Regions from separate parts of the Streptomyces sp. NPDC042100 genome, predicted to be linked through region 1. Evidence: riboswitches for the same ligand, from Rfam matches in the RefSeq annotation. Region 1 holds a riboswitch; the other holds the start of a gene.

Region 1 (4,657 bases):
CGCGTGAGATCAACTGGCTGTTCGGCTTCCTGCTGTTCTTCCTGGGCATGTTCACCGGCTTCACCGGTTACTCGCTCCCGGACGACCTGCTCTCCGGCACCGGTGTCCGCTTCATGCAGGGCGCGATCCTGTCCGTGCCTGTCGTCGGCACGTACCTGTCGATGTTCCTGTTCGGCGGGGAGTTCCCCGGCGGCGACTTCGTCGCCCGGTTCTACTCGGCGCACGTGCTGCTGCTGCCCGGCATCATGCTGGGTCTCGTGGTCGCGCACCTCATCCTGGTGTTCGTCCACAAGCACACGCACTTCGAGGGCCCCGGCCGTACGAACAAGAACGTCGTGGGCATGCCGCTGCTGCCCGTGTACATGGCGAAGGCCGGAGGCTTCTTCTTCCTGGTCTTCGGCGTCATCGCGGTCATCGCGGCGATCGCCTCGATCAACCCGATCTGGGCCCTCGGCCCGTACCGCCCGGACCAGGTGTCCACCGGCGCCCAGCCCGACTGGTACATGGGCTTCGCCGAGGGTCTGATCCGTGTCATGCCGGGCTGGGAGATCAACCTGTGGGGCCACACGCTGGTCCTCGGCGTGATGATCCCGCTGGCGATCTTCCCGGCGGTGCTCGGCGCCATCGCGGTCTACCCGTTCATCGAGTCCTGGATCACCGGCGACAAGCGCGAGCACCACATCGCGCAGCGCCCGCGCAACGCTCCGACGCGCACCGGCTTCGGTGTCGCCTGGATCACCGCGTACATGATCATGCTCGTCGGTGGCGGCAACGACCTCTGGGCCACGCACTTCCACCTGTCGATCAACTCGATCACCTGGTTCGTCCGGATCTTCTTCTTCCTCGGACCGGTCATCGCGTTCATCGTCACCAAGCGCATCTGCCTCGGCCTCCAGCGCCGGGACAAGGACAAGGTGCTGCACGGACGCGAGTCCGGCATCATCAAGCGCCTGCCGCACGGTGAGTTCGTCGAGGTCCACCAGCCGCTCAGCCAGGGTGAGCTGCACAAGCTCACGGCGCACGAGCAGTACGCGCCGGCGCAGCTGCCGCCGGCCGTCGACGAGAACGGCGTGGAGCGCAAGATCGGCGCGATGGAGAAGCTCCGGGTCAAGCTCAACAAGGGCTACTACGGCGGCGACAACCAGGTCGCCAAGCCCACCGCCGAGGAGTACAAGGAGATCACGAGCGGCCACGGCCACCACTGATCACCACTGACCTCCTGACCTAGGTCGCCACGGCGAGAGCCCCGTCCATTCGATGGACGGGGCTCTTTGCCGTGCCCGGGGCTCGATAGGGTGGGACGGCACCCACTTCGCTGATCACCAGGAGCTGCCATGAGCGCTGCGACCCCCGCTGGAGGACTCGACTCGGCGGGCCGCTCCTGGCCCGCCGTCCTGGACGGGCTGCTGAGCGGCCGGGACCAGAGCGCGGAGGACACCGCCTGGGCCATGGACCGGATCCTGCGGGGCGAGGCCACCGACGCCCAGATCGCCGGCTTCGTCGTGGCCCTGCGCGCCAAGGGCGAGACCGTGGACGAGATCACCGGTCTCGTCCGCACCATGTACGAGCACGCCAACACCATCGAGGTGCCCGGCCCGTCCGTGGACATCGTCGGCACCGGCGGCGACGGCGCCAAGACCGTCAACATCTCCACCATGTCGGCGATCGTGGTGGCCGGCACCGGCGCCAAGGTCGTCAAGCACGGCAACCGGGCCGCCTCCAGCGCCAGCGGCGCCTCCGACGTCCTGGAGAAGCTCGGCGTCAACCTGGAGCTCACCCCTCGCCGGGTGGCCGAGGTCGCCGAGGAGGCCGGCATCACCTTCTGCTTCGCCGTGAAGTTCCACCCGGCGCTGCGGCACGTGGCGATGGCCCGCAAGGAGCTGGGCATCCGCACGGTCTTCAACTTCCTGGGGCCGCTCACCAACCCCGCCCGGGTGCGGGCCCAGGCGACCGGCGTGGCCGACCCCCGGATGGCCCCGATCGTCGCCGGAGTGCTCGCCGAGCGCGGCTCCTCGGCGCTGGTCTTCCGAGGCGACGACGGGCTCGACGAGCTGACCACCACGGCCACCTCCCGGGTCTGGATCGTCCGGGACGGCACCGTCCGCGAGGAGTCCTTCGACCCCCGCGACGTCGGCATCGGCATCGTCCCCGTCGATGCCCTGCGCGGCGCCGACGCCTCGTACAACGCCGACGTGGCCCGCCGCCTGCTGGCCGGCGAGGCCGGTCCGGTCCGGGACGCGGTGCTGCTCAACTCGGCGGCGGCGCTCACCGCCCTCGCCCCCGGCACCGGCACCCTCGCCGAGCAGCTGTCCGAGGGCATCGCCCGGGCGGCCGAGTCCATCGACTCCGGCGCCGCCCGCCGCGCCCTGGAGCGCTGGATCACCGCCAGCAACGCCTGACCCGTGCCACCGCCACGCGACCCCGTTCCGAATGCCGGGACGGGGTTGCGTCGTCGTGATCGACTGGCATAGGTTCTGTGACAGGTCATGAGTGACAGCGAAAAAGCCCCGGCTCGCTGTCCGGCAACCCTCCGTCCGTGGCGGGGTGCCCCGGGTGAAGACCAGGCCGTATGTGCAGAAGCCTGCGGCAAGCGCGGACCCCTGCGCACAACCCTGGGGTCCTTGGTCCTCTAGGGAGCGTTGTCTCGTGAGCAAGCGAATGCGTTAGGGCCTCCGGCCCCCTTCTCGACCTCTTACACCCGTACGCGGCACCCCCTTCCTCGCGCTGCCCTGCGGGCCCCTTCACGCCTTTTCGCGCCCCTTTTCTGCCGGGAGATACCGTCATGTCCGCACGCCCGCACGCCGTCTCCGCCGTCTCCGGTCCCGCCCCCGCCGCCTCCGGCGAGTCCGCCGACCCCTGCTGCGCCGCCCCGCTGCCGGTCCTCGGCCGGGACGTCACCGTCCCGCTCGTCACCGGCGGCGAGGTCACCTACGCGGCGCTCGACTACGCCGCCAGCGCCCCGGCCCTCCAGCGCGTGTGGGACGACGTCGCCGCGTACGCCCCCTACTACGGCAGCGTCCACCGCGGCGCCGGCTACCTCTCCCAGCTCTCCACCGACCTCTTCGAGAACAGCCGCGCCACCGTCGCCGGGTTCCTCGACTGCCGCGCCGACGACCAGGTCGTCTTCACCCGCTCCACCACCGACTCGCTCAACCTGCTCGCCCAGGTGATCCCCGCCGGCTGCGAGGTCTTCGTCTTCGAGACCGAGCACCACGCCTCGCTGCTGCCCTGGCGCGACGCCCGGGTGACCTACCTGAACGCCCCGCGCACCCCGCGCGAGGCCGTCGAGACCCTGGAGCGCGCCCTCGCCGACCGCGACCCCTACGGCCCCGCCCTGGTCTGCGTCACCGGCGCCTCCAACGTCACCGGCGAGCTGTGGCCGGTGAAGGAGCTGGCCGCCGCCGCCCACGCGCACGGCGCCCGGATCGTCCTCGACGCCGCCCAGCTCGCCCCCCACCACCCCGTCTCCGTCCAGGAGCTGGACGTCGACTGGGTCGCCTTCTCCGGGCACAAGCTGTACGCGCCCTTCGGCTCCGGCGTGCTCGCCGGCCGCGCCGACTGGCTGCGCGACGCCGAGCCGTACCTCGCGGGCGGCGGCGCCTCCCGCAAGGTGGCCCGCCGGGCCGACGGCGGTGTGGACGTGGAGTGGCACACCACCGCGGCCCGGCACGAGGCCGGCTCGCCCAACGTCATCGGCGTCTACTCCATCGCCTCCGCCTGCAAGGCGCTCACCGAGGCCGGCTTCGACGAGCTCGTCGCCCGCGAGCGGCACCTGATCGCCACCGTCCGCGAGGGCCTGGCCGAGGTGCCCGAGGTGCGGGTGCTCTCCCTCTTCGGCGACGACGCCCCGCGCGTCGGCGTCATCTCCTTCGTGGTGGACGGCTGGAACAGCTCCCACTTCGCCGCCGCGCTCTCCGCCGAGTACGGCATCGGCGTCCGCGACGGCCTGTTCTGCGCCCACCCGCTGGTGCGCACCCTGCTCGGCAGCGACCCGCAGGACCCGGGCGAGTGCGGCGCCCCGGAGGCCGCCCCCGGCGAGCGCTCCCTCAACGCCATCCGGGTCAGCTTCGGCGCGGGCACGCCCGACGAGCACGTGGAGCGGTTCGTCGGCGCGGTCAAGGAGCTGGTGCGCGAGGGCGCCCAGTGGAAGTACCGCACCGAGGACGGCCGCTGCGTGCCCGACCGCGGCTGAGTTCCCATCCCCCGTACGAGTGAAGACGGGTGAAGCCGGCCTCTCCCCCGGGGGAGAGGCCGGCTTCACCGGGTGCGCCCGTCGGGGCCGGGGCCTCAGGACTCCAGGCCGATGGCGAACGCCGCGTCCAGGTCGTGCTGGGAGTAGGCGCGGAAGGCCACGTGGGTGTCGGTGCCCTCGACACCGGGGATCTTGCTGATCTTCCCGGGGATGACGTCGGCCAGGTCGTCGTGGCGCGGCACGCGGACCATGGCGATCAGGTCGTAGGTCCCCGTCACCGAGAAGACCTCGCTGACGCAGTCGATCGCGGCGATCGACTCGGCGATCTCGGGGATCCGGTCCACGCTGGTCTTGATGAGCACGATCGCGGTGATCACGGCTGGCTTTCTCCCTCGGTGGCCGCGGCTGGTGGCTTCACTTTAACGCCACCCCTGTACCGGGCCCACGCGTAGAGGAATCCGGCCG
Region 2 (4,657 bases), on a different contig from region 1:
GTCCGTCTTCTTGGCGACTTCCTTGACCAGCTCGGCGCCGATCTTCTCGTACGGGTCCTCGAGCTCGATCTCCTTGGCGATGGAGACACCATCGTTGGTGATCGTGGGGGCGCCCCACTTCTTCTCGAGGACGACGTTGCGGCCCTTGGGGCCGAGGGTGACCTTGACGGCGTCAGCGAGCTGGTTCATGCCGCGCTCGAGACCGCGCCGGGCCTCCTCGTCGAACGCGATGATCTTGGCCATGTGAAGTGGTCCTCCCGGACATGGGGTGGATAACGCTCCTGGACCGTGCCGACGCCCGCGACGGACGGCCCGCTCACCCTGTGGTTCCTTGCCCCACATGGCCGCGGACCTCGTCTGCCCGATCCTCGTAAGCACTCTCACCTTCAGAGTGCTAACGCCAATGATTAGCACTCGCCCCATGCGAGTGCAAGCGACTACCGAGGATCGGTCACACCGCGCGGCACACGCCCGGCGCGCGAGCCGGGCGCACGCGGCGGGCACCGGGGGCACCGGGGCGCGACCGTGACGCGGCGGGACATGACGAGGGGCCCGTACCCGGATTCCGGATACGGGCCCCTCGACGGAAGTGCGTCGGTGGCCGATCGCGCCGCGCTCAGGCGGTGGCGAGCTTGACCATGTCCGCCTGCGGACCCTTCTGGCCCTGCGAGATCTCGAACTCGACCCGCTGCCCTTCTTCAAGGGTGCGGTAGCCGTCCATCTGGATCGCGCTGTAGTGGACGAAAACATCCGCACCACCGTCGACCGCGATGAAGCCGTAGCCCTTCTCCGCGTTGAACCACTTGACGGTGCCCTGAGCCATGCCTAACTCCCCTATTACTGGCCCTTGCGCGGGACCGCACTTCGCGGACCCGGGTCAGACCCTGCGCCGGAACGCGTCGACCGCCGCTGAATGTATCTGCCCAACTGCCCTCTGCAACAGGTCAATCCGACGAGAATTCTGGGCGCCCCCGAAAGGGGAATTGGGGAGAATCCCTTGAATTCCGGGTCAAGTCGGGCCGGGCAAAGCGCGCAGAAGGTACACAAGGCACGGGCGCTTTGGCTGCTTCTTGTCGTGCGCGGGCGCATTCTCATATGCGACCGGCATGAGCAGCGGAGGGGACTTCCCCAACTCTACCGCTTCCAACCATGCAGAATTGCCCCCTCCGCTTCTTAGCGCGGAAGGGGCAATTCAGGAAAGACGGGAAAGACGGGAAAGCCAGGTACGGGCTCGGCCGCCGGACTCGGCGGCCGGGCTCAGCCGCCGGCGACCGCCGGGATGATCGAGACACCGGCGCCGTCCGGCGTGGCGGTCTCCAGGCCCTGCTCGAAGCGCACGTCGTCGTCGTTCACGTACACGTTGACGAAGCGGCGCAGCTTGCCCTGGTCGTCCAGGACGCGGGCGGCGATGCCGGCGTGGTTCTTCTCCAGGTCCGCGATGACCTCGGCGAGGGTCGCGCCCTCGGCCTTCACCTCGGACTCGCCGCCGGTGTAGGTGCGCAGGATGGTGGGGATGCGGACGTTCACTGCCATGGGTTCACGGACCTTTCAGTGGGCCAGGCCCGCGTCGCGGAACGCGTCCAGGCTCGGGCGGATGGTGGCGGTCGCCTGAGAGCTGTCGGCAACGGCGTCCAGGGTCTTGAGCCCGTCGCCGGTGTTGAGGACGACCGTCGTCAGCGCGGGGTCGATGAGACCGTTCTCGACCAGCTTCCGGGTGACGCCGACGGTCACGCCGCCCGCCGTCTCGGCGAAGATGCCCTCGGTGCGCGCGAGGAGCTTGATCGCGTCGACCACCTGCTCGTCGTTCACGTCCTCCACGGCGCCGCCGGTGCGGCGGGCGATGTCGAGCACGTACGGGCCGTCGGCCGGGTTGCCGATCGCGAGGGACTTGGCGATCGTGTTCGGCTTCTGGGGGCGCACCACGTCGTGGCCGGCCTTGAAGGCGGCGGAGACCGGGGAGCAGCCCTCGGCCTGGGCGCCGAAGATCTTGTACGGCTTGTCCTCGACCAGGCCCAGCTTGATGAGCTCCTGGAGCCCCTTGTCGATCTTGGTGAGCTGGGAGCCGGAGGCGATCGGGATGACGAGCTGGTCCGGGATGACCCAGCCGAGCTGCTCACAGATCTCGTACGCGAGCGTCTTGGAGCCCTCGCCGTAGTACGGGCGCAGGTTGACGTTCACGAAGCCCCAGCCCTCGCCGAGCGGGTCGCCGATGAGCTCCGAGCAGAAGCGGTTGACGTCGTCGTAGTTGCCCTCGATGGCGACGAGGTCGCCGCCGTAGACGCCGGCCATGACGACCTTGCCCTGCTCCAGGTCGTGCGGGATGAAGACGCAGGAGCGGAAGCCGGCCCGGGCGGCGGCGGCGCCGACGGCGCCGGCCAGGTTGCCGGTGGAGGAGCAGGAGAGGGTGGTGAAGCCGAAGGCGCGGGCGGCCTCGATGGCCTGGGCGACGACCCGGTCCTTGAAGGAGTGGGTCGGGTTGCCGGAGTCGTCCTTGACGAACAGCCTGCCGGGCTCGACGCCGAGCTCGCGGGCGAGGTTGTCGGCCTTGACCAGCGGGGTCCAGCCGGGGTTCAGGTTGGGCTTCTCGGCGACGTCGGCCGGGACGGGCAGCAGCGGGGCGTAGCGCCAGATGCTGGCGGGTCCGGCCTCGATGCGCTTGCGCAGCTCCTCCGGGTCGCCGGCGGGCAGCTCGTACGCGACTTCGAGCGGGCCGAAACACAGTTCGCAGGCGAAGATCGGGCCGAGCGGGAAGGATTCACCGCATTCGCGGCAGGAGAGTCCGGAAGCGGGACCGAGATCGACGGTGGTTCCGGATGCGACGGTCTGTACAGCCATGGAGGCGAGGCCCTTTCTCCTCATCTTTCCCATGACGAATTTTTCGCCATGAGACGGATTTGGCACCTTCCCTAGCCGGTGGCCTCGCTGGAGGACGAGAACCGACTGGAGGGTTGCCGGGGCTTCAACGGGCCGTTTCCCTCTGCCCCTCTGGATGAGCGGTATTCGATTGTGAGACGCGGTCGGCACCCCGACATGCATCGGGGATCCGCGTTGTTCAAGACTGTAACCGAAGGCTGCGAAGGTGGAGACGGTCGTCCGATCCGCGAGATGGAGATCACGTTGCTGGAAGAGGTGGAGCGCTGGCTGGCCCGGCGGTCCTGGTCCGTTGCCGACCGCCCGCTGGAGCGCGTCCTGGCCGCCAAGCGGGGCACGAAGGTCAGCGTGGTGCTGCCCGCGCTGAACGAGGAGGCGACGGTCGGCGCGATCGTCTCGGTGATCCGCCGCGAGCTGATGACCGAGGCCGTTCCGCTGGTCGACGAGCTCGTGGTGATCGACTCGGGCTCCACGGACCGCACGGCGGAGGTGGCCTCGGCGGCGGGCGCGCGGGTGGTGGCGCGCGACACGATCCTGCCCCGGATACCGGCGGTGCCCGGCAAGGGCGAGGTCCTGTGGCGGTCACTGATGGTGACGACCGGGGACGTGGTCTGCTTCGTGGACGCGGACCTCAGGGACTTCTCCGCGGACTTCGTGACCGGCATCGTCGGCCCGCTCCTCACCGACCCGGACGTGGACTTCGTGAAGGCGATGTACGACCGCCCGCTCGGCGACACCCCTGGTCAGGGCGGCCGGGTGACGGAGCTGGTGGCGCGCCCGCTGCTCAATCTGCACTGGCCGCAGCTGGCCGGCCTCGTGCAGCCGCTGGGCGGCGAGTACGCGGCGCGGCGCTCTCTCCTTGAGCGGCTGCCCTTCCCGGTCGGTTACGGAGTGGAGCTGGGCCTGCTGGTCGACGCCCTGCACACGGTGGGCCTGGACGCCCTGGCGCAGGTGGACGTGGGGGTGCGCAAGCACCGGCACCAGGACGGGCGGGCGCTGGGCCGGATGGCGGCGGCGATCTACCGGACGGCGCAGCTGCGGCTGTCCCGGGGGCACCTGGTGCGGCCCTGGCTGACCCAGTTCGAGCGGGGCGAGCGGGGCTTCGAGCCGCACACGTACCCGGTGGACACGGAGGAGCGCCCGCCGATGGCGGAGATCGCGGAGTACGCGCGGCGCCGCGTGGCGTAGCTCCGAATAGTCATGATTTCTGCATAAATTCCCGTTTCATGCGGTCGAGAAATGAAACGGGAATCCTGCTGACGGTCCTCGTCCTGCTGGCCGGGCCGCTCTCCCTCGCGGGAGCCGCCCCGGCCGCCGCCGATGTCGTCGAGCCCTTCGGCAAGCGGTACGAGGCGGACCTCTACGGCGACTTCATCACCATCGGCAACACCGTCATCGGCTGCCCCACCGCCCCCGCGGACCTGGCGGCGCGCTGCGCGACCGCCGCCTCCGGGCAGGGCGCGGACAACAACAACACCTTCGACATGGAGCGGATCGACACGGCCGCCATGAGCGCCGGCTTCGGCTCCAGCACGGGTCACGTGGTGATCCCGCCGGGCGCGAAGGTGGCGTACGCGCGCCTCTTCTGGGGCGGCGACGACGGCACGTACCGGGGCCCGAGCGGCGCCGCGCTCGCCCGCTGCGACATCTCCGGCGCCGACGTCGACCGCTCCCCCGGCGACCCCGCGACGACCGTCCCGAGGATCCGGGTCGGCACCGGCACGGGCACCGCCACCGGCACCCCGGTGACGCCCGAGCACGTGGTCACCGACCCGGCCGACACCCA

What was found. A riboswitch is a leader RNA that binds a small molecule or an ion and turns the genes downstream of it on or off. The one in region 1 is predicted to bind S-adenosylmethionine.
Region 2: linked by a shared signal. The riboswitch ahead of thrC (threonine synthase) and the one ahead of ACZ6J5_RS13005 (aminotransferase class V-fold PLP-dependent enzyme) in region 1 are both predicted to bind S-adenosylmethionine.

Annotation. Positions count from the first base shown of each region.
Region 1 is NZ_JBVJDK010000005.1:126,521-131,177, forward strand. Features, by position in the region: gene qcrB (cytochrome bc1 complex cytochrome b subunit) at 1-1,205, shown strand, start outside; gene trpD (anthranilate phosphoribosyltransferase) at 1,335-2,399, shown strand; SAM riboswitch class IV at 2,483-2,599, shown strand; gene ACZ6J5_RS13005 (aminotransferase class V-fold PLP-dependent enzyme) at 2,783-4,192, shown strand; gene ACZ6J5_RS13010 (Lrp/AsnC family transcriptional regulator) at 4,288-4,569, opposite strand; gene ACZ6J5_RS13015 (rhomboid family intramembrane serine protease) at 4,566-4,657, opposite strand, start outside.
Region 2 is NZ_JBVJDK010000001.1:117,586-122,242, reverse strand. Features, by position in the region: gene groL (chaperonin GroEL) at 1-243, opposite strand, end outside; gene ACZ6J5_RS00625 (cold-shock protein) at 617-823, opposite strand; gene ACZ6J5_RS00620 (MoaD/ThiS family protein) at 1,258-1,533, opposite strand; gene thrC (threonine synthase) at 1,549-2,859, opposite strand; SAM riboswitch class I at 2,853-2,996, opposite strand; gene ACZ6J5_RS00610 (glucosyl-3-phosphoglycerate synthase) at 3,118-4,059, shown strand; gene ACZ6J5_RS00605 (DUF11 domain-containing protein) at 4,098-4,657, shown strand, end outside.